DNA from 3 places in the Janthinobacterium sp. BJB446 genome. Region 3 is predicted to be linked to each of the others. Evidence: predicted binding sites of a transcription regulator. Region 3 holds the regulator's gene; each other region holds the start of a gene.

Region 1 (9,750 bases), on a different contig from region 3:
TTCGACGATCAGGCGCACTTCCGCCTGGTGCATCGCTTCACCGTCGGCAATCGCTGTCTCGATGGCTTTCAGGGTGCGTTCCGGAAAGGCATGGCGTGCCGTCGCCGGCGTGCCCCGCAAATGTTTCAAGGCCCGTCCGCAGCGCTGTCCGAATGTCAGTTGTTTCGTCATTACCAATCTCCCGAGGCGCCGCCGCCGTCAAAACCGCCGCCGCCGCCACCGAAACCACCGCCGCCACCGCCACCGCCAAAACCACCACCGCCGCCGAAGCCTCCGCCGCCGCTGCGGTTGTTCAGGGCTTGGCTCAAAATGCTGCCCAGCACGACGCCGGTGGCGCCGCTGGACCAGTTGCTGCCGCGCTGCAGCCGCGTCGGCCCGCCGCGCGAGCGGAACAGGGTCAGCACGACGAGGAAGCCGAAGAACAGCAGCGGCAGCCAGAAGGTCATGCCGCCCGCTTCCACGGTCGCCGGCGCTTTCTGCTGGGCCGGGGCGGGGAATTGCTCCTGGTTCAGCAGGGTGGCAATCGACCCCACGCCGGCCACCAGGCCGCCGTAATAATCATTCTGCTTGAAATGCGGCGCGATCACGTCTTGCAGGATGCGTTTCGATTGCGCATCCGTCAGCACGCCCTGCACGCCGCGGCCCGCCTCGATGCGCAGGCGGCGCAGCGACGATGGGTTGTCCTTTGCCACCATCAGCAGCACGCCGTCATCGACGCCCTTGCGGCCCAGCTTCCAGGCATCCGTCACGCGGATGCTGTATTGCTCGATCGCTTCCGGCTCCGTGCTCTTGACCAGCAGCACGGCGATCTGGCTGCCCGTCTTGGCTTCGTAATCGGCCAGCACGCCTTCCAGCGCCGCCTTTTGCTTGGCGTCCAGCATGCCGGCGTCATCCGTCACGCGCGCGGCCAGCGGCGGCACGGGCTGCAAGCCCTGTGCGCCGGCTGGCGGCATCGTCCACAGCAGCAGCGCCGTCGCCAGCACCGCCAGATAAGACCAGGCTTTCATCTTATTTGCCGAAGTTGACGGTCGGTGCGGTCGAGATGGCTTTTTCATTTTCCACCGTGAACGATGGCTTGACCTTGTAGCCGAAGACCATGGCCGTCAGGTTGTTCGGGAAGCTGCGCGCATGCACGTTGTAATCCTGCACGGCAACGATGTAGCGCTGGCGCGCCACGGTGATGCGGTTTTCCGTGCCTTCCAGCTGCGACTGCAAGTCGCGGAAGCTGGTGTCGGCCTTCAAGTCCGGGTATTTCTCGGACACCACCATCAGGCGCGACAGGGCCGACGACAGCTGGCCCTGCACTTGCTGGAATTTCTCGAACGCGGCCGGGTCGTTCAGCACTTCGGGCGTGATCTGGAAACTGGTGGCGGCGGCGCGCGCCTTGGTCACCGCTTCCAGGGTTTCGCGCTCGTGCGTCGCATAGCCCTTGACGGTGTTGACCAGGTTGGGGATCAGGTCGGCGCGGCGCTGGTACTGGTTGACCACTTCGCCCCAGGCTGCCTTGGTGGCTTCATCCTTGCTCTGGAAGTCGTTGTAGCCGCAGCCCGTCAGGACGCCGGCCAGGACGGTGACGCTCAGTGCCAGGCGCAGCCATTTGGTGAATTGATTGGTGATTTGCATGATGGGTTCCGTGCAGAGTAAGGGAGGTGAGGCAAATATACCTGAAACGGCCCGTAATGTCGGTTTAATAAGCGCTGGCCGCCGCGTCTGACCGCGTTGCCACGCCGTGGCAACGCCGCGCCGCGTTACAATACGGGGTTTGCAACTGAATATAGAGAAGGTGTGCCGTGAATTTCATCAATAAATTATCCGCCGCGTGGACGGCCAATAATTCCCTGCTGTGCGTGGGCCTGGACCCCGACCTGGCGAAACTGCCGGCCGAACTGCGCGATCTGCCTGATGGAATCACCACCTTTTGCACGCGCATCATCGATGCCACGGCCGACCTGGCCTGCGCCTTCAAGCCGCAGATCGCGTATTTTGGCGCGCTGGGCGCGGAAAAGCAGCTGGAAGACATCTGCCGCTATGTGCGCGAAAACTATCCGCACATCCCGCTGATCCTCGACGCGAAACGGGGCGACATCGGCGCGACGGCCACGCAGTACGCGCGCGAAGCGTTCGAGCGCTACGGCGCCGACGCCGTCACCGTGAACCCGTACATGGGCGAGGATTCGCTCGATCCCTATCTGGCGTGGCAAGACCGCGGCGTGATCATCCTGTGCCGCACCTCGAACCCGGGCGGCTCGGACCTGCAATTCCTCGACACGGATGGCGTGCCCTTGTACCAGCGCGTGGCGCGCCTGGTGGCCGAGAAGTGGAATAAAAACGGCCAGTGCGCGCTCGTCGTCGGCGCCACCTTCCCTGAAGAACTGGCGCAGGTGCGCGCCATCGTCGGCGACATGCCGCTGCTGGTGCCCGGCATCGGCGCCCAGGGCGGAGACATTGCCGCCACGGTCGGCGCGGGCCAGACGGCCAACGGCATGGGCATGATGATCAGCTCCTCGCGCGCCATCATCTATGCCACGCCGCAGGCGGGCGAAGACTACGCCGACGCGGCACGCCGCGTGGCCATCGAAACGCGCGATGCGATCAATGCGCATCGTTCGGTTTAAGTTGCATGCATAAAAAATGCCGGGCTAGCCCGGCATTTTGCATTGGTAGGTCGGCTTGGCCGCATGGCGTAAGCCGACATGAGTCGTCGTCGGCACTTGTCGGATTACGCTTCGCTAATCCGACCTACCCGACTTTCAGTCGCGCATGGGCGCCACCATTTCCACGTAATCGTACAACTCACCCAGAATTTCCTCGCCACGCTCATCCACGGATTCCGACAGCACGTCGATTTCCGTAAACAGCATTTCGATGGTGCGGGCGCCGCCGTCGCCGTCGAACAGGCGGGCGGCGCGGTGCTGCTCCCAGCGCAGGCTTTCCGCTTCGCTCAGGGTTTGCGGGAAATTGCGGGCGCGGTAGCGGAACAGCAGTTCCTGCAGGCGTTCGTCGGCAAACGAAGGGCGGGCCGTGGCCAGCTTGGCCGGCGTGTCGCGGCGCAGGGATTCTAGCAGGCGGCGGTCGTCGTTGCTGACGAAACCATTGTACAAATCTTCATCCACGTCCAGCGCGGCATTCGCGCCCGGGCGCTGGAACACTTCGGCCCAGATGGCATCCATGTTCGGCACCGTGGCGGCCAATTGCGCGTTGACCTTCGCCGCGTCCAGGTCGATGCCCCACTGCGCGGCCATGGCCGGCGACAGGGTCTTTAAGTTGCCAACCAACATGGGCGACTTGTTCAGGTGCACGCTTTTCACGGGCAGGCGCGTCATGCCTTCGGGCATGGCGTCCTTGCGCGTAAACAAACGCGTGCGGATGGTGTCGGCGTCCAGCTGGAACAGTTCGCGCGGATCGTAGGCGCAATCCCAGACGAGGATTTCATTTTTATTGCTCGGATGCGTGGCCAGCGGCCAGACGACGCCCAGGCAGCCCCGTTCGGCGGGGAACATGCCGGACACGTGCAGGAAAGGCTGGCGCTCGCTGGCGGCCAGGTGCATGCCCATTTCGCTGGCGACCCTGTCCTTTTTGTGCAGTGCCAGGCAGAATTCGAACAGTTTCGGCTGTTTTTCCTTGATCAGGCGTGCCAGGGCGATGGTGGCGCGCACGTCGGACAGCGCATCGTGCGCCGCTTCGTGGACCAGGCCATTGGCCTTGCTCAAGTGTTCCAGCTTGAAACTGGTCTGGCCATCGTCGCGCTTCGGCCATTCGATGCCTTCCGGGCGCAGCGCATGCGTCATGCGCACGACGTCGAGGATGTCCCAGCGGCCGCAATGGTTTTTCCATTCGCGCGCATATGGATCGATCAGGTTGCGCCAGAACAGGAAACGCGTGACTTCATCGTCGAAACGGATGGTGTTGTAGCCCACGCCGATGGTGCCCGGTTCCGAAAAGGCCGCTTCGACGGTGGCGGCGAACTGGTGTTCGGGTACGCCCAGCTGCAGACATTGCTGCGGCGTGATGCCCGTGATCAGGCACGATTGCGGGTCGGGCAGGAAATCATTGGCAGGCTGGCAATACAGCATGATCGGTTCGCCGATCTCGTTGAGGTCTGCATCCGTGCGGATGGCGGCGAACTGGGCCGGTCGGTCGCGGCGCGGCTGGGCGCCAAAGGTTTCGTAGTCGTGCCAAAGAAAGGTCTGGTTAGTCATTGATGGTCGTTACTTGATGGGTTATCCGGGCCCGTGAAAGGGCCGCTGCTACAGTTTTCTGAAAACCTGCCGATACTACACGAGAGGATGGTCCTCATCGCGTTTCCCGCATGGTGGCATACATTGCCCGTTCAAGGAGGTCTATCGTGTCAATTCCCATCGCCGCAAGCGGCAATTCCAACCCTTCCGTGACTTCCGTCAGTACGGGTGTTGCCGGCAAGGACGATAAAGTCCAGCAAAAGGACGGCGTGAACACTGAAATGAGCGTGAATGACCGTACCAAGCTGCAATTGAACGCGTCCATCATGCAGGCGTCGCTGAGCGTGTCGATCGGCGCGGAAAACGAGCCGCTGGCGCTGCTGTACAAGACGGCCATCACCAACATCAATGAAGCGCTGAAGGGCCAGTACGGCGAGGACGCGATCCAGAACGCGGCTTCGCAGGATAACAGCGCCGAAGCGACGGCGAACCGCATTGTATCGCTGTCGACGGGGTTTTTTGATGCGTTCAAGAAACAGAATCCCGGCATGGACGACGATACGGCCCTGAGCAAGTTCATGGACACCATCAGTGGCGGCATGGAAAAAGGCTTCAAGGAAGCGCGCGACATCCTCGGTGGCTTGAAAGTCCTGAATGGTGACATCGCCGGCAATATCGACAAGACGTATGAACTGGTGCAGAAAGGCTATGCGGACTTCATCGCCGCGCACAGCAGCAAGAAGGATGATGCCGCCAAGCCGGCCGACAGCAAGGCTGCCTGAACTACAGCATGACCCTATTGCGGCCGCCGGCTTTCGCGCGGTAAAGCGCCGCGTCGGCGGCGGCGATCAGCGCATGGTCGTCCTGTTCGGCCGCCAGGCTGGCTACGCCGAAGGAACCCGTGATGTGCGGCAACGCGCTGCGCATGTCGGCGAAGATGACGGCGAGCTGCATGCGTTCGCACAGGCGCTCGGCGACCCGCAGGGCCACGTGTTCGTTGGTATCGGGCAAGATCACCATCATTTCCTCGCCTCCGTAGCGCACGGCAAAATCCGTGGGCCGCAGGGCCGCGCCCAGCACTTGCGCGGCGATGCGCAATGCCTGGTCGCCAGCCTGGTGGCCGTGCGTGTCGTTGAAACGCTTGAAATGGTCGAGGTCGATCATCACCAGCGACAGGGGCGAGCCGCTGGCGTGGGCCGTGACGATCATGTTCGGCAGTAAATCCGTCAGCCAGGCGCGGTTGTACAAGCCCGTCAGGCTGTCGACCATCGACAGCTGGCGGTAGAATTCGCCCAGTTTCTGACGGCGGCGCAGCAGGGCATTGGCGGCGCGGATGCGGAAGGACAGCAAGCGCAGCAGGTTGCGCGCCAGGCCGTTCGACTGCTCGATCAATTCCCAGACGATGGCCGCGTCGATCACCAGCAAATCGGTTTCTTCCAGGGCGGAAATGGCGGCCAGGTTGCTCGCTTCATCGAGCACCGATTGTTCGCCCACGCTTTCGCCGGGCAAGACCTTGCTGACGGTGCCGTCATCCATGCCCGTGTGGGTGTCGGCGGCCACGGCCAGCGAACCGCGCAGGACGATGTACAGGCTGGCGCCTTGCGTGTCGGCAATGGCTTCGCCCGCTTCGAGGCGCATGACGGGGCAGGGCGCCAGCATGGCAGCCGTCTGGCTATCCGCCCCATCGCGAAATAGCTGTAAATCGCCGATGTTGCAGCCTGAAGCGCCGAAGTTGCCGATCTGTTCCACAATCACACTTTCAAAAAGCCGGCGCGCGAGCAGGGTGCCGGTATCTTCATGATAGCGTAAAGCAGCCTTGGCTGTAACGGCAAAGGCTTGCTTGAGGTCACTTACTGTGAGAAATACGACAATTATTTCATTGCCGCGTTAATACGCTGGAACACTTGCTGTTTTAGTATGGATGTTGCCGCGCGTGAACGGCGGGGCAGATGTGCAAAGGCAGCCTTGAACGGCTGCCTCAGTCTCTGGAAATCCTGCGGGTGGGGAGTTACTCGGCGGTTTCTTCCGCTTCGGCCGTATCGATCACGGCATTCTTGCCGGTGGCGTGGCGCTTGCTGTCTTGCAGGCGGCCCAGGGCGCTATCGATGGCGCGTTTCAGTTTATCCGTGGCGCCGGCAACGGATTGATGCACGGTGGCGTTCTGTTCGGTCACGGCAATCGGTTGATAGCCAGCAACGCGTGCTTCCATGACGCAGCGGATATCGTCGGCGCCGCCTTTCGGGCCATTCGTATCGCTGATGTGGACTTCGATGCGGGTCAGGTTGTCGCGGAAGCGGTTCAGTGCGCTTTCAAGTACGGATTGCACATGTTCGTTCAGTCCAGCGGTGTTGGCGATGGTGCTGTCGGTATGAATATTGATTTGCATATGCTTACTCCTGTCAATTCAAAAAAAACCCATCTCAGGCGTGATGCGGCCTGGTTGCTGCCTCATGCACATGACCTCGTGCATGGAACTTATCTTACTCCTCTTTCCAGTATTTCAAGAGGGTGCGCACGATTAAGATGGGCTTAACCCTTCAGCCAGGTCAAGTTTCCACTACGAAATTATTTACCCTCAGCCATTGATGAGACCGGCCGCGATATTGATCGACAGCCCCAGCACGACCAAGTTGAAGAAAAAGCTCAGCACGGATTGCCCCAGCACGATCTGCCGCATCATGCGCGTCTGCACGGAAACGTCCGACGTTTGCACGGCGACGGCGATGGTGAAGGCGAAATACAGGAAATCCCAGTAATCGGGGTCTTGCTCATCGTCGGGAAACTTCAGGGGGCGCAGTGCGGGGTCGGCCTGGTAATACAGGTGGGCGTAATGAAAGCAGAACAGGGTGCCGACGAGGAACCAGGAACCGACCAGGGTGAGGATCGTCAGGCCGTAGTGCAGCGCGCGCTCGTCCGGCGCCATGTCTTTCATCGAGGACAGCTGCGAGACGATGGCCACCAGGCTCATCACGGATGCGACGGACAGGGCCGACAGGACGGTTGCCGCCCGCTCGTCCTGGCGCGCCGCCATGGCTTTCACCTTGTGATGGTTGGCGCGCATCATCATCCAGGCCATCGTCGCCAGGTAGAACCAGACGGCCACGTTCCACGCCGTCAGCAAACGCGTCATCTGTTGCCAGGATGCGGGCAGCAGCAGGCCGGCCGCCACGCCGATGGCCGTGGCCATGCTCAGGTGGGGACGGCTGCGGATGAAGCTGTGGAACGGAAGCGTGATTTTCATGGTGCGGGTTCGTCAGTGGCGATAGCGCATCTTAGACCTTATGGGCTTGCCGTGGTGGCCGTCCTGGCGGCCGCTTCCTTCTCGTGGTGGGGGAAGCGGTCCATGCGCGACAGCACGGGGAACATCACGGCCCAGATACCCGTCACGGCCAGGGTGGCAGCGCCGCCGAAGAGCACGGCGCGTACCAGACCGAACCAGCCGGCCGTCAGGCCCGATTCGAATTCGCCCAGTTCGTTCGAAGCGCCGATGAAGACGGCATTCACGGCGCTGACCCGGCCGCGGATCTCGTCCGGCGTCTCGAACTGCACCAGCAGGTGGCGGATGTAGACGCTGACCATGTCGCCGGCGCCCATCAGGAACAGCGCCGCCAGCGCCAGCGGGAAATAGCTGGTGCTGCCCAGCACCAGGGTACCCAGGCCGAAGATGGCCACGCCGCCGAACATCCAGGCGCCCACGCGGCGCGTGATGGGGAAGATGGCCAGCGCGATCGAGCACAGGGCCGCGCCGGCCCCCGGCGCCGTGCGCAGCAAGCCCAGGCCGCTGGGGCCGATATGCAGCACGTCGTGCGCCAGCGCCGGCAGCAGGGCCGTGGCGCCGCCGAACAGCACGGCAAACAGGTCGAGCGAAATGGCGCCCAGTACGATGGGTTTCGACCAGACGAAGCGCAAGCCTTCGAGCAGGGTATGCCAGCTGACGGGTTCGCGCTTCACCACTTGCGGCGCGGGCGTGGTGGCGCGCATCAGCAGGACGGACACGACCAGCAGTGCGGACGAGATCAGATACACCACCTTGGGGCCGAAGTAGTACAGCAAGCCGCCCAAGGTAGGCCCCAGGATGATGGCCACGTGCGAGCTCGACGAGCTGAGCGCCACGGCGCGGCTGAAATGTTGCGTGGGCACCATGTTGACCAGCACGGCTTGCGTGGCCGGCATCATGAAGGCGCGCGCGCTGCCGAACAGCACCAGCACGGCAAACACGGGCCACACGATGGACAGGCCGCTCAGGGTGAACGCCAGCAGGGCCAGCGCGCAAGCCAGCTGCGCCGCCAGGCACCAGGCGATGATATTGCGGCGGTTATAGCGGTCGGCCACGTGGCCGGCCGGCAAAATCAATACCAGGAAAGGGGCGAATTGCGCCAGGCCGATCAAGCCCAGGTCGAACAGGCTGCCCGTGATCTGGTACACCTGCCAGCCGATGGCCACGCTTTGCATCTGCACGGCCACCGTGCCCAGCACGCGGGCGGACAGGTAAAAGGCGAAGTTGCGGTGACGCAGGATACTGAAGCCGTTGCCGGCAGAGGCGAGAGACATGAATACTTTCCAGGACATGACGGGGTGAGGCGGGTGGCGGCAGCGGATGCCGCGCCAGCAGCACCCCGCTGTCTGGATGCTTACTTGGCCAGGTCGGCTTCCGTGGTGAAGGCGTCCGCGTAGAACTCGTCGGCTGGCAGCTGGCACAGTTGCACGAAGTCGCGGTGGGCCGCATCGACCATCACGGGCGCGCCGCAGGCATACACCTGATACGCGGACATGTCGGGCAAGTCGGCGATGACGGCCTGGTGTACGAAGCCGGTGCGGCCTTGCCACGCGTCTTCCGGCAAGGCGTCCGAAACGACGGGTACATAGGTGAACTGCGGCAAGTCGGCGGCCCACTGGCGGCACAGCGCATCCATGTACAGATCGTGCGGACGGCGGCCGCCCCAGTACAGGGTGATCGGGCGCGTGGATTGCTCGTTGATCATGTGCTCGACGATGGCTTTCAAGGGGGCAAAGCCCGTGCCCGAGGCCAGCAGCACGACGGGCTTGTCGGAATCTTCGCGTAGGAAGAAAGTGCCCATCGGGCCTTCGAAGCGCAGGATGTCGCGCTCCTTCATGCTGCCAAACACCTGGTCGGTGAACAGGCCGCCCGGCAGGTGGCGGATGTGCAGGGTCATCGGGCCGCCATCGGCGGGCGCGCTGGCCATGCTGTAGCTGCGGCGCTTGTTGTCGCGCAGCAGGATTTCGATATACTGTCCGGCGCGGTAGTTGAGGCGCTCGCTGGCTGGCAACTGCAGGGTCAGCACGACGACGTCGGGCGCGACTTTCTCGATGGTGGTCACGCGCGACGGCATTTTCTTGATCGGGTAGTCGCTGCTGCCCGCCACTTCGCGCGCTTCGATGACGAGGTCGGCGTTGGTGGTGGCGCAGCAGAACAGGGAAAAGCCGGCCGCTTCCTCTTCCGGCGTCAGGGCGCGCTGCTGGTGCGCCTTGTGCTGGACGGTGCCGGAAACCACTTTGCCCTTGCAGGAACCGCAGGCCCCATTTTTACAGCCATACGGCAGGCCGACGCCGG
Region 2 (9,750 bases), on a different contig from region 3:
TGGATACGGCGGCAGCCTTGCCGCCGTTCGCGGGAGACGCGGTGCCACAGCGTTTTTCACTGTACCGCGGCAGCTTGGGCGCCAACTGGCGCCGCACCCTGAGCCAGGTCTACCCCGTCGTGCTGGCGCTGGTGGGGGAGGAATTCTTTGGTGGCCTGGCGCACGCGTATGGCCGGAAGATGCCATCCGATAGCGCTGATTTGAATCAGTTTGGCGCCCGTTTCGCCGATTTTCTCGCTGTGTTCCCGCCCGTGGCGGAGTTGCCCTATCTGCCGGACATGGCGCGCCTGGAATGGGCCTTGCACCTGGCACATTACGCAGCCGATGCGCAGGGCCTGGCGCCAGAGGCGCTGGCCGCCCTGCATCCCGATCAACTGGAAGCGCACTGTTTTACCTTGCATCCCGCTTGCGTTTTGCTGGCGTCCGGCTGGCAGGTGGCGGCCCTATGGCAGGCGCATCAGGATGGTGAAGGGCAGGGGATGTTTCCGCAAGAGATGCAGGTGGCCAGCTACGCGCTGGTATGCCGGACGCGCTGGAAGGCGCAAGTGCTGGTACTGGATGCAGCCGCGCATGCGGCATTGCTGGCCTTGCAGCAGGGGCAGACCTTTGGTGCTGCGCTCGATGCAGCGTTCGAGCTGGATCCGGCATTTGACCTGGCCGCATACTTGCGCCAGTGGCTGGCGAATGCGGTATTGACGACCTGACGGTTTAGTGCGCCTATCAAAACCTACTACGCGTCGTAATTTGCGGTCTGCGATGCTCACTGTACCTTCGTACAGTTGCGCTTCTCAACCACAACTTCCTTCCGCTCGCTACGGTTTTGTCAGGCGTTGTTATTCGAAGGCCCGCAGCACGCGCGCTTCGCCCGTCTGATCGCGGTACAGGGTATTCGCGGCCAGAGTGGCGTCCATCATGCGCGTCACTTGCTCTTCTTCAAAGCGGGCCAGCTCGGCTGTGGCCGCGACGAGGGCCAGTTCCAGCCTGGCGCGCGCCCCCTGGTACAGGCTGCTGGTGTATTTGTCTGTGTTACGCAGCAATTCTTCCGCGTTTTCTATTACCTGGCGCAAGTCGCCGATCAGGCGTTCCTGGCTGCGCGTACCTTGTTCGGGATGGTCCATGGCGCTTCCCTTCTGCAATCGATATTTATCTGGCAATAACGACATGTTGCAGCTTGATCCAGGCAGCCGGCTGGCAGCGGTGATGGCTGGAAGCATGGGGCTGCTTTCGCGCCCCATGCCGGCATCAAGCAGGGCCGACGACCGTGATACGGATATCGCCCACGCTGACGACTTGGCCGGCGCGGATCTTGGCGGTCTTGCGCAATTCCTTCTTGCCATCGACCTTCACCACGCCGCTATCGACCATGACCTTGCCTGCGCCACCGCTGTCGCACAGGCCGACCAGCTTCAACAGCTGGTTCAGCTCGACGAACTCGGATGTTAAATCAAAGCTTACTTTTTGCATTGTATCCCTTATTGCAATGATGTGTTTTAAACACTTGATGACGACCTCAACTAATCCCTAGTTTACCTGAAGCCGCCAGCAATGCAGGGTGCAGCCTCAGCTTTTGTTGGGACGCGTCATCTCCAGGGGCACGATCCAGGCACTGAATTGCTCTTCCGTCACAAAGCCCAGGGCCAGCGCCGCTTCCTTCAGGGTCGTGCCTTCATGCTGGGCCTGCTTGGCGATTTGCGCCGCCTTGTCGTAGCCGATGTGCGGCGCCAGCGCCGTGACCAGCATCAAGGAACGCTCCATCAGTTCGGCGATGCGTTCGCGGTTCGGCGCGATGCCGTGGGCGCAATGCTCGTCGAAGCTGCGCATGCCGTCGCCCAGCAGGCGCGCGCTTTGCAGAAAGTTGTGCGCAATCAAGGGTTTGAAGACATTCAGCTCGAAATTGCCCGAGGCGCCACCCACCGTGATGGCGACGTCGTTGCCGAAGACCTGGCAGCACAGCATGGTCAGCGCTTCGCACTGGGTAGGGTTGACCTTGCCCGGCATGATGGAGCTGCCCGGCTCATTTTCGGGGATGGTGATTTCGCCCAGGCCGGAACGGGGACCGGAGGCCATCCAGCGCACGTCGTTGGCGATTTTCATCAGGGCCGTGGCCAGGGTTTTCAGTGCGCCATGGGCGGCGACGAGGGCATCGTGGGCGGCCAGGGCGGCGAACTTGTTGCTGGCCGTCTCGAACGGCTGGCCCGTCAGGCGCGCCAGCTCGGCCGCGATGCGGCCGGCAAATTCCACGTGGGCATTCAAGCCCGTGCCCACGGCCGTGCCGCCGGCGGCCAGTTGCAGCAGCGGTGGCAACGATGCCGTGATGATGTGCTCGGCAAAGTCCAGCTGTGCCACGTAGCCGGAAAATTCCTGGCCCAGGGTCAACGGCGTCGCATCCTGCAAATGGGTGCGGCCGATCTTGACGATGTCGGTAAATTCTGTGGCTTTCGCATCCAGGGTGGCGCGCAGCTGGCGCAGCGGCGGCAAGACCGTGTTGGCAACGGCCAGGGCGGCGGCCACGTGGATGGCGGTCGGAAAGATATCGTTCGAGGACTGGCCCAGGTTGACGTCGTCGTTCGGGTGCAGCAGACGCTCGGCGCCCCGCAAGCCGCCGATCAGCTCGGAACCGCGGTTGGCCAGCACTTCGTTCATGTTCATATTGCTTTGCGTGCCAGAACCCGTCTGCCAGACGGCCAGCGGGAATTCTGCGTCGTGCTTGCCGGCCAGCACTTCGTCGGCCGCTTGCGTGATGGCCACGGCTTTCTTGCCATCTAGTAATCCCAAGTCCAGGTTGACGTGGGCGGCCGCGCGCTTGACGGTGGCCAGGGCGGCGATCAGTTCGGGCGGCATCTTTTCCGTGGAAATGTGGAAGTGCTCGAGCGAGCGCTGCGTTTGCGCTCCCCACAGCCGGTCGGCGGGTACGTCGATCGGGCCGAAACTGTCGCGTTCGATTCTGCTACTCATGACATCCCTTTCATCGATAGAGGTGGATCGAGTGTACTCCAGGCGCAAAAAAGGCACAGGATGATGCTGTAATGCATCATTTTTACCCTGGCCTATCTATATTTTTGCGTTTTCCTGCCGTTAAAGACAGGCGAGTTCCCCTTATTTATCCTGTTATCAAAGTGATCAGTCCATGCAGAGCAGCAGCCTTCCCCGTTGGTCCCTGATCGCGTGCGCCGCCGCCAGCCTGGCCTTGCCGCCCGTCATGGCGGCCGAACTGGGCGAGATGGCGGTGCTGTCGCATGTGGGCCAGCCTCTGCTGGCCGAAATCGAACTGACGGCCCTGGCACCCGAGGAAGCCAATGGCGTGGCCGTGCGCCTGGCTTCGCCCGATGTGTACCGCGGCGGCGGCATCGGCATGGATCCGGCCCTGCAAACATTGACGATCAGTCCGCTGGAACGCGGCGGGCGCCACTATGTGCGCGTGAGTACCCGGCAAGCGATCCAGGCGGGCCATGTGCATCTGTATTTGTTGCTGGGCAGTGGCAATGGCGCCGTCGTGCGCCTGGGCACCGTGTGGCTGACGGCGGCCCCGCCTGCTGCCGCTGCCGTCAGTGCGCCAGTCCGGCCCGCGATTCCGTTGCCTGCGCCCGTATCCGCACCATTGCCACGGGCTGCGGCCGGCGCGCCGTCGCCCGATGCCGCCGCGCTGGCGGCCCGCGCGCGCGCCGAGGGCCTCGTGCGCCCGGCGCGCGTGTTCGTGCCGCCGCCGGCTGCGCCCGCGCCGGCTGTACCCGCGCTGCGTCCGGCGCCGTTGCGCCGCGCGACGGCGCCCGTCGCCGCCTGCGCGCCGCAGGCCAATGTGGAGCAGGCGCAGGCGTGCGTGGCGCTGGATGAGAAAAACGCGGCTTTGAATGAGAAGCTCGGCGAATTGGAAGGCAAGCTCGGCGCCTTGCAAAAGGCGCTGGCTCAGCCTGCCACCGCTGCCGCTGCCGCCGTCGCTGCGCCTGCTGCCGCGCCGGCCGAGGCACGGGTGCCGCATGCCAAGCCCAAGCCCCTGGTGCCGCCAGCGGGCGAGAAGGCGGCGGGTGGCAATGGCTTGCTGTGGCTCGGCATCGGCACTCTGGTCTTCCTGTTGCTGACGGCGGTCATCGTGTATGTCGCGCGCAAGCGCAAGCAGGCGGCCGGGCCGGGCGCGCCGTCGAAATACTGGGTCTTGCTGCGCAAGCCCTTCAGCCGCAAGAAGAAGGATGTGCCCGTGCTGACGGAAGCGGTGGAAGGCGGGGTAGGGGCCGAGCCGGAACCGGAGCCGTTTTCGCGTTAACGCGATGCAAGGCGGCACGACAATTTGATATAAAAAAAGATATTGAAAAAATACATGGAAACGCTTGCCAATCGCGTTGCTTATTTCTTAAAGATGGTGATATGATTAATTCAGTGGACTTGCTCTACGATAAAACAGCCCCAGCCTGGCGCAGTCACCAACGATAGTGTGGCGCGGCAAACAGGTGTAGCGTTGCATAAACGCCTGGGTCTGGAAGCGGTTTGCGATGCCGACGATGTGCTCGCGAACGCCGGATGCAACCGGCAGCGAGGCGACGCCAGGAGATACCTGGGGCTCGCCTTCCAAATCCCCCCGCCTTGCCTGGTGCCGCAGATGGCGCGCTCCCTGGCACGGAGGCAGACGCAAAAAAAGCACCCGCAGGTGCTTTTGTCGTTTCTGGCGCGGCAAGTTTCTTACATGTGGGCGCGCGAACCTTGCATGGCGCTCGGCAGCTGCGTCATCCACGGTTCCGTGATGCTGCGGATTTCGCGGTCATTTGCCAGGATTTGCTTGAGCAAGTCGATCTTGCGCAGGCGCGAGGCGCCGGCCAGGGCGGGTACCTTGCCTGTCATGGTCGCGCTGGCGGCGCTGGCGCACTGGTTTTCCAGGGTATCCAAGCCATCCCAGTCGCTCGAACGTGCGGCCACGACCATTTTATTGGTCATTCCTGCAATATTTTCATACATCGAGAGAACGTCGTTGGAGGTCATGAGCACACCCGTAACTAGTGAATGGATTACCGCTTGTCTAGATTAACGGCAGCTGCAACGGGAACTTGAGGGTGTTTTTGAAAAAAAATGAAAATAATTTAGATGATTGCTTGCCTGCCGCCGGAATCGCCTCCCAAGCCGCATGCCTGCTGGCGTCGTGGTGACCGGGGAATGTGTTGCGGCGCTTCAAAACGCGTTATGATTTTGCATACTACTGTCGTTACTTTGCCTGAAAGGATCACCATGCGCGTTGTCACTGCTGCCGCTTCCTCTTTCCCTGCTTCCTGGCGCAAGCGCGCCATGGCGCTGGCCCTGTCCGGCATCGCCCTGGCCGGGGGTGTCGTCCACGCGCATGGCCAGGAGGCGGCCGCCAGTCCTGCCGCCGCGATGGCGGCACCCACGGCTGTCTTGCCCGGCGACGATTTCTACGATTACGTGAATGGCGACTGGCTGCGCGGCACGGAGATTCCCGCCGACCGCAGCAGCTGGGGCTCGTTCGCCATCCTCGCCAATGCGACCAACGAGCGCATCATCGCCCTCGTCGAAGGCCTGGCGGCGGCGCCGCAGGCGGATGCATCGGCGCGCCAGGTCAGCGATTTCTACCGTTCCTGGATGGATGAGTCAGCTATCGAAGCGAAAGGCTGGGCGCCGATCAAGCCGCTGCTGAAGAAGATCGATGGCATACGCGACCAGGCAGGGCTGGCCCGCGCGCTGGGCGAGAGCTTGCGCGCCGATGTTGACCCGCTCAATGCCACCAATTTTTATACGGAAAACCTGTTCGGCCTGTGGGTGGCGCAAGATTTGAACGACACCACGCGCAACGTGGCCTATCTGCTGCAAGGTGGACTGGGCTTGCCCGACCGCGCGTTCTACCAGGGGGAAAGCGCCCGCATGCAGGGCTTGCGCGCGGGCTACCAGGCGCATATTGCCGCCATGCTCAAGCAGGCCGGCTACCGCGATGCGCCGGCCCGTGCCGCGCGCGTGTTTGCGCTGGAGCAGCAAATTGCCGCCAGCCACGCCAGCCGCGAAGATTCGGCCGATGTCGCCAAGGGCAATAACGCGTGGCGTGCAGCCGACTTCGCCAGCAAGGCGCCGGGCCTGGACTGGAAGGCCTTCTTCCAGGCGGCGGGCCTGGGCAAGCAGACGGATTTCATCGTTTGGCACCCGACGGCCATGACGGGCAGCGCGGCGCTGGTGGCGAGCGTGCCGTTGGCCACATGGAAGGATTTCCTCGCCTTCCACGCGATCAACCATTTCAGCACGACCTTGCCGAAGGCCGCCGCCGACCAGCGCTTTGCCTTCTACGGCAGCGCCCTGAGCGGCACGCCGCAGCAGTCGCCGCGCAGCAAGCGCGCGCTGGCGGCAACCAACGCGGCCCTCAGCGACGCCGTCGGCAAGCTGTACGTGGAGCGCTATTTCCCGCCTGAATCGAAAGCCCGCGTGCAAGACATGGTGACGAATATCGTCGCCGCCTTCTCGCGTCGCATCGACAAGCTGGACTGGATGGCGCCGGCCACCAAGGCGCAGGCGCAGGAAAAACTCAAGACCCTGTACGTGGGCGTCGGCTATCCGGAACGCTGGGACAACTATGCGGGCTTGCGCGTGGTGCGCGGCGATGCGCTGGGTAATGTGCAGCGGGCGGAACAGTTCCACTACCGGCAGGAGCTGGCCAAGCTGGGCCAGTCGCCTGACCGCAAGGCCTGGGCCATGCCGGCACAGCTGGTCAATGCCGTCAACCTGCCGCTGCAAAATGCGCTGAACTTTCCGGCCGCCATCCTGCAGCCGCCATTCTTCGACCCCCAGGCATCCGATGCGGCCAACTATGGCGGCATCGGCGCCACCATCGGCCACGAGATCAGCCACAGCTTCGATGACCAGGGCGCCCAGTTCGACGCCCAGGGCAAGTTGCGCGACTGGTGGACGCCAGCCGACCTGGCGCATTTCCAGACCGCATCCAAGCAATTGGTGGCGCAGTTCGCGGCCTACAAGCCGTTTCCCGACCTGGCCGTGAATGGCCAGCTGACCCTGAGCGAAAACCTGGCCGACCTGGCCGGCGTGGCGGCCGCGCATGACGCGTTCAGCTTGTCGCAGCAGGGCAAGCCGGCGCAGGCGGATGCGGACCGCGATTTCTTCACGGGTTATGGCGTCAGCTGGCGCAGCAAGGCGCGCGAAGCGGCGGCGCGCCAGCAGATCCTCACGGATGGCCATGCGCCGGCGCAATACCGGGCCGCCACCGTGCGCAACCTCGACGCCTGGTACCCGGCCTTCGACGTCCAGCCGGGGCAGCAGCTGTATCTGGCGCCGGAACAGCGCGTGCGCGTCTGGTAGTTATAAAGCGGTGCCAGCGCGCAGTGCCCTGGCACCGTAAAATGGCGGCACATATCGACAGGACCGCCATGAAGCCAACCCCACCGCAAGACCCCATCCACGCCATCACCGGGCGCACCCTGGCTCATTACGACGCCAGCGCCGAGCAGTTTTTCGAAGGCACGCGCGACCACGACGTCAGCCAGAACATCGCCGCGCTGCTGGGGGCCATCGGCAAGCCGGCACCGCTGGATATTCTCGACCTGGGCTGCGGCCCTGGCCGCGATCTGAAAGCGTTCACGGCCATGGGCCACCATGCCACCGGCGTCGATGGCTGTCCCCGCTTCGTCGAGATGGCGCGCGTCTACAGCGGCTGCACTGTCTGGCAGCAGGATTTCATCGACCTCGATCTGCCCGCCGCGCACTTCGACGGCGTGTTCGCGAATGCCGTGCTGTTCCACGTGCCCAGCGCCGCCTTGCCCGGCGTGCTGCGCGCTTTGTACGCGTGCCTGAAGCACGGTGGCGTGCTGTTCAGCTCGAACCCGCGCGGGCAGAACCAGGAAGGCTGGAATGGCGCGCGCTATGGCAGCTATCACGACGAAGCGACGTGGGCCACCTACGTGCAGGCGGCCGGTTTTACCTTGGTCGAGCAGTACTACCGCCCGCCCGGCTTGCCGCGCGACCAGCAGCCGTGGCTGGCTACCGTCTGGCGCAAGCCTGTGTGATCGCCGATATTGGCGCAAATTGAGCATGTGTTAGGAACCGTACAGAGCCTTTGATCCCCCTTGCGTACTATGGATACATCGACACGCAGCAAGCAGTTTGCAACAGCGTGTGAGCCGCAGTACCGGCCCTTCGGGGCCGGACAACAGATGTACCAACTACAGTGAGGATCCATCATGAACAAAGATCAAGTCGAAGGTAAACTGAAGGAAGTCGGCGGTAAAATCCAGGAAGCCGCTGGCAAAGTCGTCGGCAGCGAAGAACAGCAAGCCAAGGGCCTGGCAAACCAGGTCGAAGGCAAAGTGCAGAAGAAGGTTGGCGATGTGAAAGACGCGGTGGAAACCGTTACGCGCAAACCTTAAGCTGACGCACGCTCAATAAAAAAACCGCCGCCTGTCGCGAGACAGGCGGCGGTTTTTATTTGTGGGCACGTTTTACTTCGCTACGCCCAGGTTCTGCTTGAAGAACATCTCGATTTTCTTGTACACGTGGCGCTGGCCCGCGCGCGACGAGATGCCGTGCTTGGCGCCCGGATACGTCATCAGGTCGAACTGCACGCCGCGGTTCACCAGCGCGTCGATCAATCGCGTGCTGTTGCTGAACAGGACGTTGTCGTCGGCCATGCCGTGCACCAGCAGCAGCGGCGACTTCAGGCCGTCGAGGTGGGCGAACACGGTACTGGCCTTGTAGCCATCGACGTTTTCCTTCGGCATGCCGAGGAATTGCTCCGTGTAGTGGGTGTCGTACAGCGACCAGTCGGTGACGGGCGCCACCGATACGCCCATGGCGATCTTGTCGGACGCGGCCGACAGCAAGCGCAGGGTCATGAAGCCGCCATAGCTCCAGCCGAACACGCCGATGCGTTTCGCGTCCACGAAGCTTTGCTTGCCCAGCCAGTCGATGCCGACCAGCTGGTCCGCCACTTCCGCTGCGCCCAGGTTGTGATAGATGGCGTCCGTGAACGCGCGCTCGCGGCGCGACGAACCGCGGTTATCGAGGCGGAAGACGACAAAGCCCTGCTGCGCCATGTACTGGTCGAAGTTGTTGCCCCAGCGGCGAGCCACGTGCTGCGAGTGCGGGCCGCCATACGTCGACAGGTAGACGGGGTAGCGTTTGCTTGCGTCGAAGTTCGACGGCTTGACGATGGAGTAATACAGCGTCTGGCCATCGTTGGCTTTCAGGGTGCCGTACTCCGTCGGCAGGTGATCCGCCTTGTATTTCGCGTATGGGTGGCTGGCGTTCAGCGCGTTTTCTTCCAGCCAGCCCACCATGGCGCCGTCCGGGCGGCGGATGCTCACTTGCGGCGGCGTGGCCGGGTCGGAATACGTGTCGACAAACACTTCGCCATTGCGCGAGAACGTCGTGTCGTGCCAGCCATCGGCTTTCGTCACGCGCTGCGGCTTGTCGGCCGTGCTGCCATCCAGGGCCAGCGCGTAGGTCTGCTTGTCGATCACCGCGTCGCGGTTCGACGAGACGAACACCTTGCCCGTCTTCTGGTTCACGGCCAGCACGCTGTCGATGCCCCATGCGCCGGAAGTGACCGGGTGCAGCAGCTTGCCGCCCATGTCGTACAAATACAGATGGTTGCGGCCCGTGCGTTCGGACGACCAGAGGAAGGTGCCGTTCGACAGGAAGCGCAGGTCGTCATGGATGCTGACCCAGGTCTTCGACGTTTCCGTCAGCAGGGTGCGCTGCGCCAACGTGGCTGCATCAACTGCCACCAGGTCGAGGGTCTTCTGGTCGCGCGACTGG
Region 3 (9,750 bases):
TTTTAAACACGGATGGACAGCGATATTGTGGTCTGGCGCACTAAAGTTTCGGGAGAAGGTGCCGATAATGACACATATCCCGGAGTTTTTTGACTTCGACCAGACGAGGATCACGCTGTGAAAATTACCGACAACACTATTAAAAGCAATCCCGGCCTGCCGGTGGCGCCCGCGAGTACCTCGGGCGCCCGGAATGCCGAGAAAGCCCAGGCAACACCGACAACGTCGGACAATGTACGCCTGTCGCCGCAAGGACAGGCATTAGCGGCCAGTGCAACTGCCGGCAGCGGCGCCGTGTTCGACACGAAAAAAGTCGAACGCATCAAGCTGGCGATCGCCGACGGCCAGTTCCAGGTCAACTCAGAAAAAGTGGCGGACGGTCTCCTCGACACGGTCAAGGACTTGCTGCACTCACGAAATAGATAGGTTCCCTCATGCAATCAGTGACTCCGTTTTCCAGCCTGCGCGACGAGCAACAGCTCATGACCACATTGCTGGCATTGATGAAAGAAGAACAGCGGCATCTGGTTGCGGCTGACATCGATGCAATCACGGAGCTCACGGTGCGCAAGACGGCACTCGTAGGACAATTGAGCCAGTTGGCGGCGCAACGCCACCAGGCGCTGGCGGCGGCCGGTTTCATGGCGGCAGAAGCGGGCATGGAAGACTGGCTGGTGGGCGCCGGCGAAGCGGAAGCGGCGCCCCTGTGGAAAGCCCTGCTCGAGACGACGCGCGAAGCCAAGGAACAAAACCGCCTGAACAGCCTGCTCGTCAACAAGCATATGGTACATACGCAAGGCGCCCTGAACGCCATGCGCCCCCCGGCCCAAAGCGGCAATTTCTACGGCCCCAGCGGCCAACCGACGACGAACACGGCCAGCCGGCGCGTCGTCATCGGCTAATCCCCCTTAGTTAACAGCAACCCGGCAAGGCGCAGCGGCCTTGCCAGCTCAACCGTGCGCGGGACGCCCCGCATGCTGGCGATATTTCGCCACGATGGCTTGCGCCCTGGCGCTGGCCGCGGCTTGCTGCTCCGGCGTCAGCTCCGCCTGCAGCCAGTGCCAGTATTCATCCTGATACGGATTGGTGACGCCGGGCGCGAGGATATCGTCGTAGACCTGGCGCAGGGCCAGCAGGTAGCCATACGCTTGCGGCGCATCCTTCTGCACCACCTCGCCATCGCGCAAGTACGCCATCATCAGGGTGGCCACGCTGGTCAGTTCCGCCTCGTCCGCCTGCGCCGTCAGCTGGGCGATGGCTTGCCGCTTCCATGCCTGCACCAGCGGATCGTCGGGACGGTTGCGCAGCGCGCTGCGGTCGCCGAACGGGCCTTCCGACAGGAACAGGGTGGCCGCGCCCGGCACGCCCGCCTTGGCGGCGGTGGCCAGGTAGCCGAGCCGGTCCTCGCGCTGGCGCTGTGTCAGGCCCGCGCACAGCTGCTGCTGGGCGGCTTTTTCTTCCACCGTCATCTCGCGGCCCAGCTCGAATTCCATGCCCGGCAAGCGCCCTTCGTGCTGGAAGACGATGCAGTCGTCGATCAGGCTGAACGCCGCATACGCGTCTTCCGCCCTGCCGCTGGCGGCCAGGCGCGCAAGCTGCTGCCCCAGGGTCACGGGAACGGGCGCGGCATCGGCGACGGGGGCGGCGTCGATATTCAGATACGACGCCAGGCTGCGCCCCACCGGCGCGCTGGCGGCAGCCGCATCCGCTTGCGGCGCGCCGGCGTCGGGCGCGGGCCAGTACACGAGCGCCAGTACCGCCGCGATGGCAGCGGCGCTGGCGATGCCGGTCAGTTTGCTATTCATGATGAGGTGACGCATAAAAGGAAATACACGTTACCACAGGCCTGCGGCAGCGGGCCGCACGCCTCCGCACGCTCAGCCGCCGGCCTTTTTCGGCTGGTGGCCCAGCTTGGTCAGCGCGGCCAGGATGGTATCGACATGGTCGCCCTGCACCTCGATCACGCCATCCTTGACCGTGCCGCCCGAGCCGCACTGCGTGCGCAACTGCTTGCCCAGCAGGGCCAGCGCCATGGCATCCAGCGGCAAACCCTTGACCACGGTGACGCTCTTGCCGCCACGGCCCTTGGTCTGGCGCGACACGCGCACCACGCCATCGCCCGCAGGCGCCGCCTTGGCTTGCGCCTTGCATGCGCATTGCGCCAGCGGCTGGCGACAGGCGGGACACATGCGGCCCGTTTCGGTGGAATAGACGAGACCGCCCTGGGAGCTGCTTTTCATGAGGGAAAGATAAAAGAGGAAGAAAGCGCGATTGTACCAAGCGGCGGTCCGCAGTTGACGAGCGTCAGTTGGCCGGCGCAGGCGCCACCGGCGCCGTCGGCACTTCCGTCACCGTTTCGGGGATGCCCGACAAAATCGTCACGGCGACCCGGCGGTTGCGCGCGCGCCCTTCCGCCGTTTCGTTCGGCGCCACGGGGATGTTGTCGGCGTGGCCGACGGCCGTCAGGCGCGACGCCTTGACGCCGCTGGCGATGAACAGGCGCACCACGGCGCTGGCGCGCGCGGCCGACAATTCCCAGTTCGAGGCAAAGTTGGAATTACTGATCGGCTGCACGTCCGTATGCCCTTCCACCTGCACGTCGTGCGTATCGTCCTTGAGCAGCACGGCGACGGCGCGCAGGGCCTGGTCCGATTCCACCGTCAGGCGCGCCGCGCCCGGGTCGAACAGCACGCTGGCATTGATTTCCACGCTCACGCCGCGGCTCGTCTGCGTGACCCGCACCTTGCCTTCCTTCACCAGCGGCGCCAGGGTGGAGGTCAGGTCCTGCGCCAGGCGCGTCATGTGTTCGCGCTCGCGGCGGATGGCTTCCGTGCGGCGTTTCAGGGCCGGGTTCGGCAATGGGATTGCCTGCGGCGCTTCCATGATGATGGGCGGCGCGCCCTTTTCCAGGCTGAAGGCCTGGCCGATGGCATTCTGGAAGACGCGGTATTTGCCTTCGTTGACTTGCGAAATCGCGTACATGACAACGAAGAAGGCGAACAGCAGGGTGATGAAGTCGGCATACGAGATCAGCCAGCGGTCCTGGTTGTCCGGTTCCTCGTCATACTTCCTGCGCGCGCGCCGCATCATGGTCAGTGCTCGTGCAAGAGGCTGGAAACGCGCTCTTCGATGATGCGCGTATGGTCGCCCGTGGCGATGTCGTACAGCACGGCGGCCGTGATTTCGTATTGCAGCACGCGGCGCGAAACGATGGCCTTGAGTTTATTCGCCACCGGCAGGAACAGCAGGTTGGCCAGGCCGACGCCATAGATGGTAGAGACAAACGCCACAGCGATGCCGCCGCCCAGCTTGCTCGGATCGGTGAGGTTTTCCATCACGTGGATCAGGCCCAGCACGGCGCCCAGGATGCCGATGGTGGGCGAATAACCGGCCGCCGATTCCCACACCTTGACGGCCTGGCGTTCGGCCATTTCGTAGGCGGAGATTTCCACGTCGAGCAGCTGGCGCAGCTTGTCGGGCGCGATGCCGTCGACGATCATCCTCAAGCCCTTGGCGTTGAAGCGGTCGGCCGTGTTTTCCATCAGGCGCTCGAGCGCCAGCGGGCCGTCGCGCCGCGCCGTCAGGCTCCACTGCCCGATGTCGCGCGCCAGCGCGGCACGCGTGTCGGCCGGTGGCAGGAAGACCCAGCGCAGCATTTCCAGGCCGCGCACGAAGGTGCGCAGCCGCGTTTGCAGCAGCACGGCGCCGAAGGTGCCGATGACAACGATGGCAAAGGCGGCCGGTTGCAGCAGGGAGGCCATCTTGCCGCCTTCCAGTGCCTGGCCGACCAAAAGGCCCGCCAGCGCCAGCGCCAGCCCGATTACGCTGGACCAGTCCACGCCTGCTCCCTCAAGGTTGCGCGCAGGCGCGCGACGGCCTGGGTATGCAGCTGCGAGACGCGCGATTCCGACACGCCCATCACCGCGCCGATCTCCTTCAGGTTCAGCTCTTCTTCGTAATACAGGCCCATGAGTATTTTCTCGCGTGGTGGCAGCGCGTCGATGGCATCGATCACGGATTGCCGGAAATCGGTATCGAGCAGGGAACGCAAGGGGTCGCTGTCTTCGTCCACGCAGTGGCGGTCGAGGAAGCTGTCATTGCCGTCCGGGTCATGAAAGTCTTCGTAGTACACGAGCTGGTGGCCGCCGCCGTCGCCCAGCATTTCCTGGTAGTCGGCCAGCGACATTTTCAGCAGCTTTGCCACTTCCGACTCCGTCGGCGGATGGCCGAGGCGCTGCTGCAAGGTGCTCATCGCCTCTTCGATCTTGCGCATGTTCTGGCGCATGCTGCGCGGCAGCCAGTCGCTGGTGCGCAATTCGTCGAGCATGGCGCCGCGGATGCGCAGCACGGCATACGTCTCGAACTGCGCGCCATGCGTCTCTTCATAGCGGCTAATGGCATCGAGCAGGCCGATCATCCCGGCCTGGATCAGGTCATCGACCTCGACCGAAGGCGGCAATTTCGCCTTCATATGGTGCGCCAGACGCTTCACCAGCGGAATGTGCTCCGTCAGCAAATAGTCCTTGTTCGATTTCCCTTTGACCGTGTACATAGGCTGCTTATTGTTTTCTCATCTTATCTGGTGCTACGGTTCGATTCAGGCGCTGAACTGGTGCGGGCTCCCCGTCTGGTACAAGGTGCCGCCAAGCACCGGCGCCGCCGAACGGGCCAGCCGCTCGGCCAGTCCGCGAAACGCCACCGACGCGCCCGCCAGCGGAAACGCATCGACCACGCTGCGGCCCAGCCGCGCCGCGCGGTGCAGATACTCGTCGGCAGGCACCGAACCCATCGAAGTCAGCTTCACTGCCAGGTAGCGGCTCGCCGCCTGCGCCATATTATCGTATACCACTTTTGCCTCGGATTCGGAAGCGCCGGTGACGAGAATGCCGAACGGACGGCGTCCCAGCTCCTGGCTCAGGCGCTTGATCAGGCAGTACGCCGCCTTGATCGAGGTGGCGCTGGTCGAGACTTGCACGACGATATCGGACGACGCCATCAGCGGCACGGGGAAGCAATCGCCCTCGTCTGCCACGACGCCGTCGACCAGCACGATGCCGCTCTGGCGCGCCAGCACCTCGAACGTCTTGCCCAGGCGGCGCAGTTCGTCCTCGCCCGCATAGTCCATGCTGTCCATCAAATGGTTGCGCGCACCCAGGCTGGCCACGCCAAAGCCTTGCGGCACCTGGTGGATGACTTGGTTCAAGCCGCACTGCTGGCGCGCCACGTCGCGCAGGCTGGCGCCGTGCGCCAGTCCCAGGCGCGCCGCCACGCCATCGCTGCCGCCGCTGGCGTCGAGCAGCAGCACGTCATTGCCGCCATAGACGAGCGACGCGCCCAGATTGACCAGCATGGCGCCCTTGTCGTCCTGCGGCGTGGCCGAGAGGAACGTCATGACGCGCGGCTGCGGGCCGGCCAGCATGCGGCGCAAGCCTTCGGCCTGGTCGAAATCGAAATTAGCCAAGGTGCACCCCGCGCGCTTCATTATTGCGGGCGGCCGCCTGCGCCATCAGGAGCGGCAGTTCGGCATCGGAAAACTGCGTGGCCGCCGCATCGCGCTTGAGCTTGAAGGCGCGGTCGATCAGGTAGCCGCGGTCGGCCAGGTACAGGTCTTCCGGCACGCGCTGGCCGTTCGACACATAAAACAGGTTCAGCTTCTGGCGGATCACCACGTCGAGCACGTTGCCGATCGAGGCCGCTTCATCGAGCTTGGTCATGATGCAGCCGGCCAGGCCGCTGCCCTGGTAGGCGCGCACCACTTCGTTCAACGTTTCCTGCGTGGCCGTGGAGTTCAGGCACAGCAGGCGTTTCACATCGGCGCCGGCGCCCGACAGCATGGCCACCTGTTCCGTGACCATCTGGTCGCGCTGGCTCACGCCCACCGTATCGATCAGCACCGTGTGCTTGTTCTTCAATTCCTTCAGGGCGATGCGCAAGTCCGCCTCGTCCTTCACGGAATGCACCATCACGCCGAGGATCTTGCCGTAAATGCGCAGCTGTTCGTGCGCGCCGATACGGTAGGCATCGGTGGTGATCAGGGCCAGCTTTTCCGGGCCGTGGCGCATCACGCAGCGGGCCGCCAGCTTGGCCGTGCTGGTGGTCTTGCCGACGCCGGTCGGGCCCACCAGGGCAAACACGCCGCCCTGCTCCAGCATGGCGTCTTCATTGGCCACCGTATTCAGGTTGCGGCTGAGGACGGTCTTGATCCAGCGCATGCTTTGCGCGCCATCGAGGCCGGCCGGCAGCTTGTCGATCAGGTAGCGCGCCAGGCTGGCCGAGAAGCCGGCGGCCAGCATTTCGCGCAGCACGACGGCTTTTTGCGGCTCGCGCTGCTGCGTCGAACCCCACGAGATTTCCGCCAGCTGGGTTTCCATCATGCCGCGCATGGCGCGGATTTCATTCATCATGCCGCTCATCTCGGCGGCGGCGTTCTCTTTGACGTGCGCCAGCGCGCTGGCCATCATCTGCTGCATGCGGGCCATGTCCACTGGCTCGGACGCAGCCTGGCGGGGCGCGGCGGGACGCGGCGCAGCCGGGCGCTGGGCCGGGGCGGCCGGACGCTGCGGCGTGGCGAACTGGGTCTGCAACTGGGGACGGGGCTGGGCCATTTCGGAAGCGGCCGGCGGCGACGCCAGCGAAGCGGCATCGTCATTGGCCAGCGCGAGGATTTCCACCACGCCATCGGCCTGGCGGTTCGACAAGATCACGGCATCGGGGCCCAGCGCTTCACGCACCTTGCGCAGCGCATCGCGCGACGAGGCGCCCGTAAATTTCTTCACATTCATGACCGGCCTCCCAAGGCGGGGGTGGCGCAATATTGGCTGAACTGTGTGACCATCATCGACTCCTGTTGCTTGAGTGCTGTCTTCCACATGGACACAGATCACCCGGACAGTTTCCATTATTAGCGATGCTTGCAGGAAACGATCGAAGGAACAGGGCGGGAAAGTACCCGTTATTCAGTTTGCCGAGAGGAAATTGATGTTTATTTGACCAAAGGCAAGGGCTGGGGCCAGACCCGGCGGGTCTGACCCCGGTACTAATGCTGCCAACTACTGCGCCCCCACCAGCGCCGTGACGCGGATCGTTTTGGTTTCCGGCACTTCCGCATGCGACAGCACTTTAAGCTGCGGCAAGGCGCGGCGCAGGAAGCGCGACAGCAAGGCGCGCAGCGGCGCCGGCACCAGCAGCACCGGCGTCAGGCCCAGCGCTTCCTGCTGCTGCGCGGCCAGGCCCGCCTGATGCGCGATGGTGTCGGCCAGGCCCGGCTCGATGCCGGCGCCGTCGCCGCCATTGCCCATCGCCTGCATCAGCAGCCGTTCCAGGCGGCTGTCGAGGGTCATCACGGACAGTTCGGCCGCGCCGGGGAACAGTTGCTGCACGATGGCGCGGCCCAGGGCTACGCGCACCAGCGCCGTCAGGTCGTTCGGGTCTTGCGTGCTGACCGTATGCTCGGCCAGGGTTTCGATGATGGTGCGCATGTCGCGGATGTGCACGCCTTCGGCCAGCAAGTTCTGCAACACCTTCTGCAAGGTCGACAGGGACAGCATCTTCGGCACCAGGTCTTCCACCAGGCGCGGCGACTCCTTGCCCAGGTGGTCGAGCAGCGATTGCACTTCCGCGCGGCCCAGCAGCTCGGAAGCGTGCGAGGTGATCAGGTGGTTCAGGTGCGTGGCCACCACGGTGCCTGCGTCGACCACCGTGTAGCCCATCGATTGGGCCTGGTCGCGCAAGCTCGCGTCGATCCAGGTGGCGGGCAAGCCGAAGGCGGGGTCGTTCGTGGCCAGGCCCGGCAAGGTGCCGCTGGCCATGCCGGGATTAATCGCCAGGAACTGGCCGTTGAACGCTTCGCCCACGCCCACTTCCACGCCCTTGAGGGTGATGCGATAGGCGGACGGCTTCAATTCCAGGTTGTCGCGGATATGCACGGGCGGCGCCAGGAAACCCACTTCCTGGGCAAATTTCTTGCGGATGCCCTTGATGCGTTTGAGCAATTCCCCGCCCTGCGTCTTGTCGACCAGGGGAATCAAACGGTAGCCCACTTCCAGGCCCAGGGTATCGACGGGCATGATGTCTTGCCAGCTGGCTTCTTCCTGCTCGGGCGCCACGGTCGCTTGCGGCACTTCGGCCGGCTTTTCGGCCGCCGCCTTTTCCTGCGTGCGCTTCTTGCTGATCAGATAGGCGGAGCCGGCCAGCAATGACGCCAGCAGGATGAAGACCATGTTCGGCATGCCGGGAATGAGGCCCATGCCGCCGATGATGGCGGCGGTAATATAGAGCACCTGCGGTTTCGCAAACAATTGCCCCACCAGCTGAGTGCCGATGTCCTGTTCGCTGGCCACGCGCGAGACGACGATACCGGCCGCCGTGGAAATGATCAGCGAAGGAATCTGCGCCACCAGGCCGTCACCGATGGCCAGCAATGTGTAGTTCTTGAGCGCATCGGCAAAGCCCATGTCGTGCTGCAGCAAACCCACCAGCAAGCCGCCGACGATATTGATGACGGTGACCATGATGCCGGCGATGGCGTCGCCGCGCACGTATTTGCTGGCACCGTCCATGGCGCCATAGAATTCCGCTTCCTGCGCCACTTCCGTGCGGCGGCGGCGCGCTTCGTCTTCGCCGATCAGGCCCGCGTTCAGGTCGGCATCGATGGCCATCTGTTTACCAGGCATGGCGTCCAGCGCGAAGCGGGCGCCCACCTCGGCGATACGCCCCGCGCCCTTGGTCACCACGGTAAAGTTGATGATCGTCAAAATGATAAACACGACGATACCGACCGTGTAGTTGCCGCCGATCAAGAAGTGACCGAACGCCTCGATCACTTTACCGGCCGCGTCGGCGCCCGTATGGCCCTCCGTCAGCACCACGCGCGTGGACGCCACGTTCAGCGACAGGCGCAGCATGGTCGACACGAGCAGGATGGTCGGGAATGCCATGAAGTCGAGCGGCTTGACCGTGTACAGCGCCGTCAGCAGCACGATGATCGACAGCGCGATATTGAAACTGAAGAAGATGTCGAGGATGAAGGCCGGCAGCGGCAGCACCATCATCGCCAGCAGCATGATGATGATGACCGGCGCGGCGATGCCCTTGCTGGCGTTGTTGCCCATTCCACTGAGCCAGGCTGGCATTCTCAGGCCGTTCATGGTGTACTTCCTTTATTATTGTCTGCCGCGCCTGCTGCGGGCGGTGTCTGCGATGCGGGGTTCTGCGGGTCGAGCTCGGGCGGCACATCGAGCTTCTTCGGCTTGTCGGGACGCTCGCCCTGACCCTTGCCATAGCTGCGCAGCTGGAACACGTAAGCCAGCACTTCGGCCACGGCGCCATACAGCGCCTCGGGAATTTCGTCGCCGATATCCGTGTGCTTATATAGCGCTCGCGCCAGGGCCGGCGCTTCCAGGATGGCAACCTTGTGTTCGCCGGCCAGTTCGCGGATCTTCGCCGCCACCTCGTCGATGCCCTTGGCCACCACCTGCGGCGCGCCGCGCGAATTCTCGCCATACTTCAAGGCCACCGCGTAGTGGGTAGGATTGGTCACCACCACGTCGGCCGTCGGTACATCGGCCATCATGCGGCGGCGCGACATTTCATGCTGCATCTGGCGTATCTTCGCCTTGATCTGCGGATTGCCGTCCGATTCCTTCGACTCTTGCTTGACTTCCTGCAAGGACATTTTCATCTTGTTAGCGTAGTGCCACATCTGGTACGGACCGTCGATGGCGGCAATCAAGCCCAGCGCGCCGACGATCA

Evidence for each region. Region 3 encodes FliA, which starts transcription of late flagellar genes. Its sites were predicted from a motif close to CTAAAGTTTNNNNNNNNNNNGCCGNTA; they were not measured.
Region 1: CSQ92_RS20935 (DUF5610 domain-containing protein) is a predicted target of FliA. The motif match lies at 4,248-4,274, and genes of this name have one in related genera.
Region 2: CSQ92_RS20575 (flagellar protein FliT) is a predicted target of FliA. The motif match lies at 5,012-5,038, and genes of this name have one in related genera.

What each region holds. Positions count from the first base shown of each region.
Region 1 covers NZ_PDZK01000003.1:325,902-335,651, reverse strand. Annotated here, with positions in the region: gene CSQ92_RS20960 (TPM domain-containing protein) at 1-171, opposite strand, end outside; gene CSQ92_RS20955 (TPM domain-containing protein) at 171-1,007, opposite strand; gene CSQ92_RS20950 (LemA family protein) at 1,009-1,623, opposite strand; gene pyrF (orotidine-5'-phosphate decarboxylase) at 1,791-2,615, shown strand; gene sbcB (exodeoxyribonuclease I) at 2,751-4,199, opposite strand; gene CSQ92_RS20935 (DUF5610 domain-containing protein) at 4,346-4,960, shown strand; gene CSQ92_RS20930 (GGDEF domain-containing protein) at 4,962-5,927, opposite strand; gene CSQ92_RS20925 (HPF/RaiA family ribosome-associated protein) at 6,187-6,564, opposite strand; gene CSQ92_RS20920 (DUF1345 domain-containing protein) at 6,754-7,419, opposite strand; gene CSQ92_RS20915 (MFS transporter) at 7,458-8,729, opposite strand; gene CSQ92_RS20910 (CDP-6-deoxy-delta-3,4-glucoseen reductase) at 8,810-9,750, opposite strand, start outside.
Region 2 covers NZ_PDZK01000003.1:253,945-263,694, reverse strand. Annotated here, with positions in the region: gene bufB (MNIO family bufferin maturase) at 1-704, shown strand, start outside; gene CSQ92_RS20595 (hypothetical protein) at 834-1,118, opposite strand; gene CSQ92_RS20590 (RNA-binding S4 domain-containing protein) at 1,243-1,464, opposite strand; gene fumC (class II fumarate hydratase) at 1,561-2,955, opposite strand; gene CSQ92_RS20580 (type IV pilus assembly protein FimV) at 3,128-4,258, shown strand; gene CSQ92_RS20575 (flagellar protein FliT) at 4,672-4,923, opposite strand; gene CSQ92_RS20570 (M13 family metallopeptidase) at 5,212-7,296, shown strand; gene CSQ92_RS20565 (class I SAM-dependent methyltransferase) at 7,365-8,000, shown strand; gene CSQ92_RS20560 (CsbD family protein) at 8,175-8,360, shown strand; gene CSQ92_RS20555 (S9 family peptidase) at 8,433-9,750, opposite strand, start outside.
Region 3 covers NZ_PDZK01000001.1:3,364,882-3,374,631, forward strand. Annotated here, with positions in the region: gene flgA (flagellar basal body P-ring formation chaperone FlgA) at 1-6, shown strand, start outside; gene flgM (flagellar biosynthesis anti-sigma factor FlgM) at 118-426, shown strand; gene CSQ92_RS14870 (flagella synthesis protein FlgN) at 435-902, shown strand; gene CSQ92_RS14875 (hypothetical protein) at 951-1,805, opposite strand; gene CSQ92_RS14880 (translation initiation factor Sui1) at 1,878-2,240, opposite strand; gene motD (flagellar motor protein MotD) at 2,305-3,087, opposite strand; gene CSQ92_RS14890 (flagellar motor protein) at 3,093-3,839, opposite strand; gene CSQ92_RS14895 (RNA polymerase sigma factor FliA) at 3,821-4,552, opposite strand; gene CSQ92_RS14900 (MinD/ParA family ATP-binding protein) at 4,598-5,461, opposite strand; gene flhF (flagellar biosynthesis protein FlhF) at 5,454-6,782, opposite strand; gene flhA (flagellar biosynthesis protein FlhA) at 7,050-9,146, opposite strand; gene flhB (flagellar biosynthesis protein FlhB) at 9,143-9,750, opposite strand, start outside.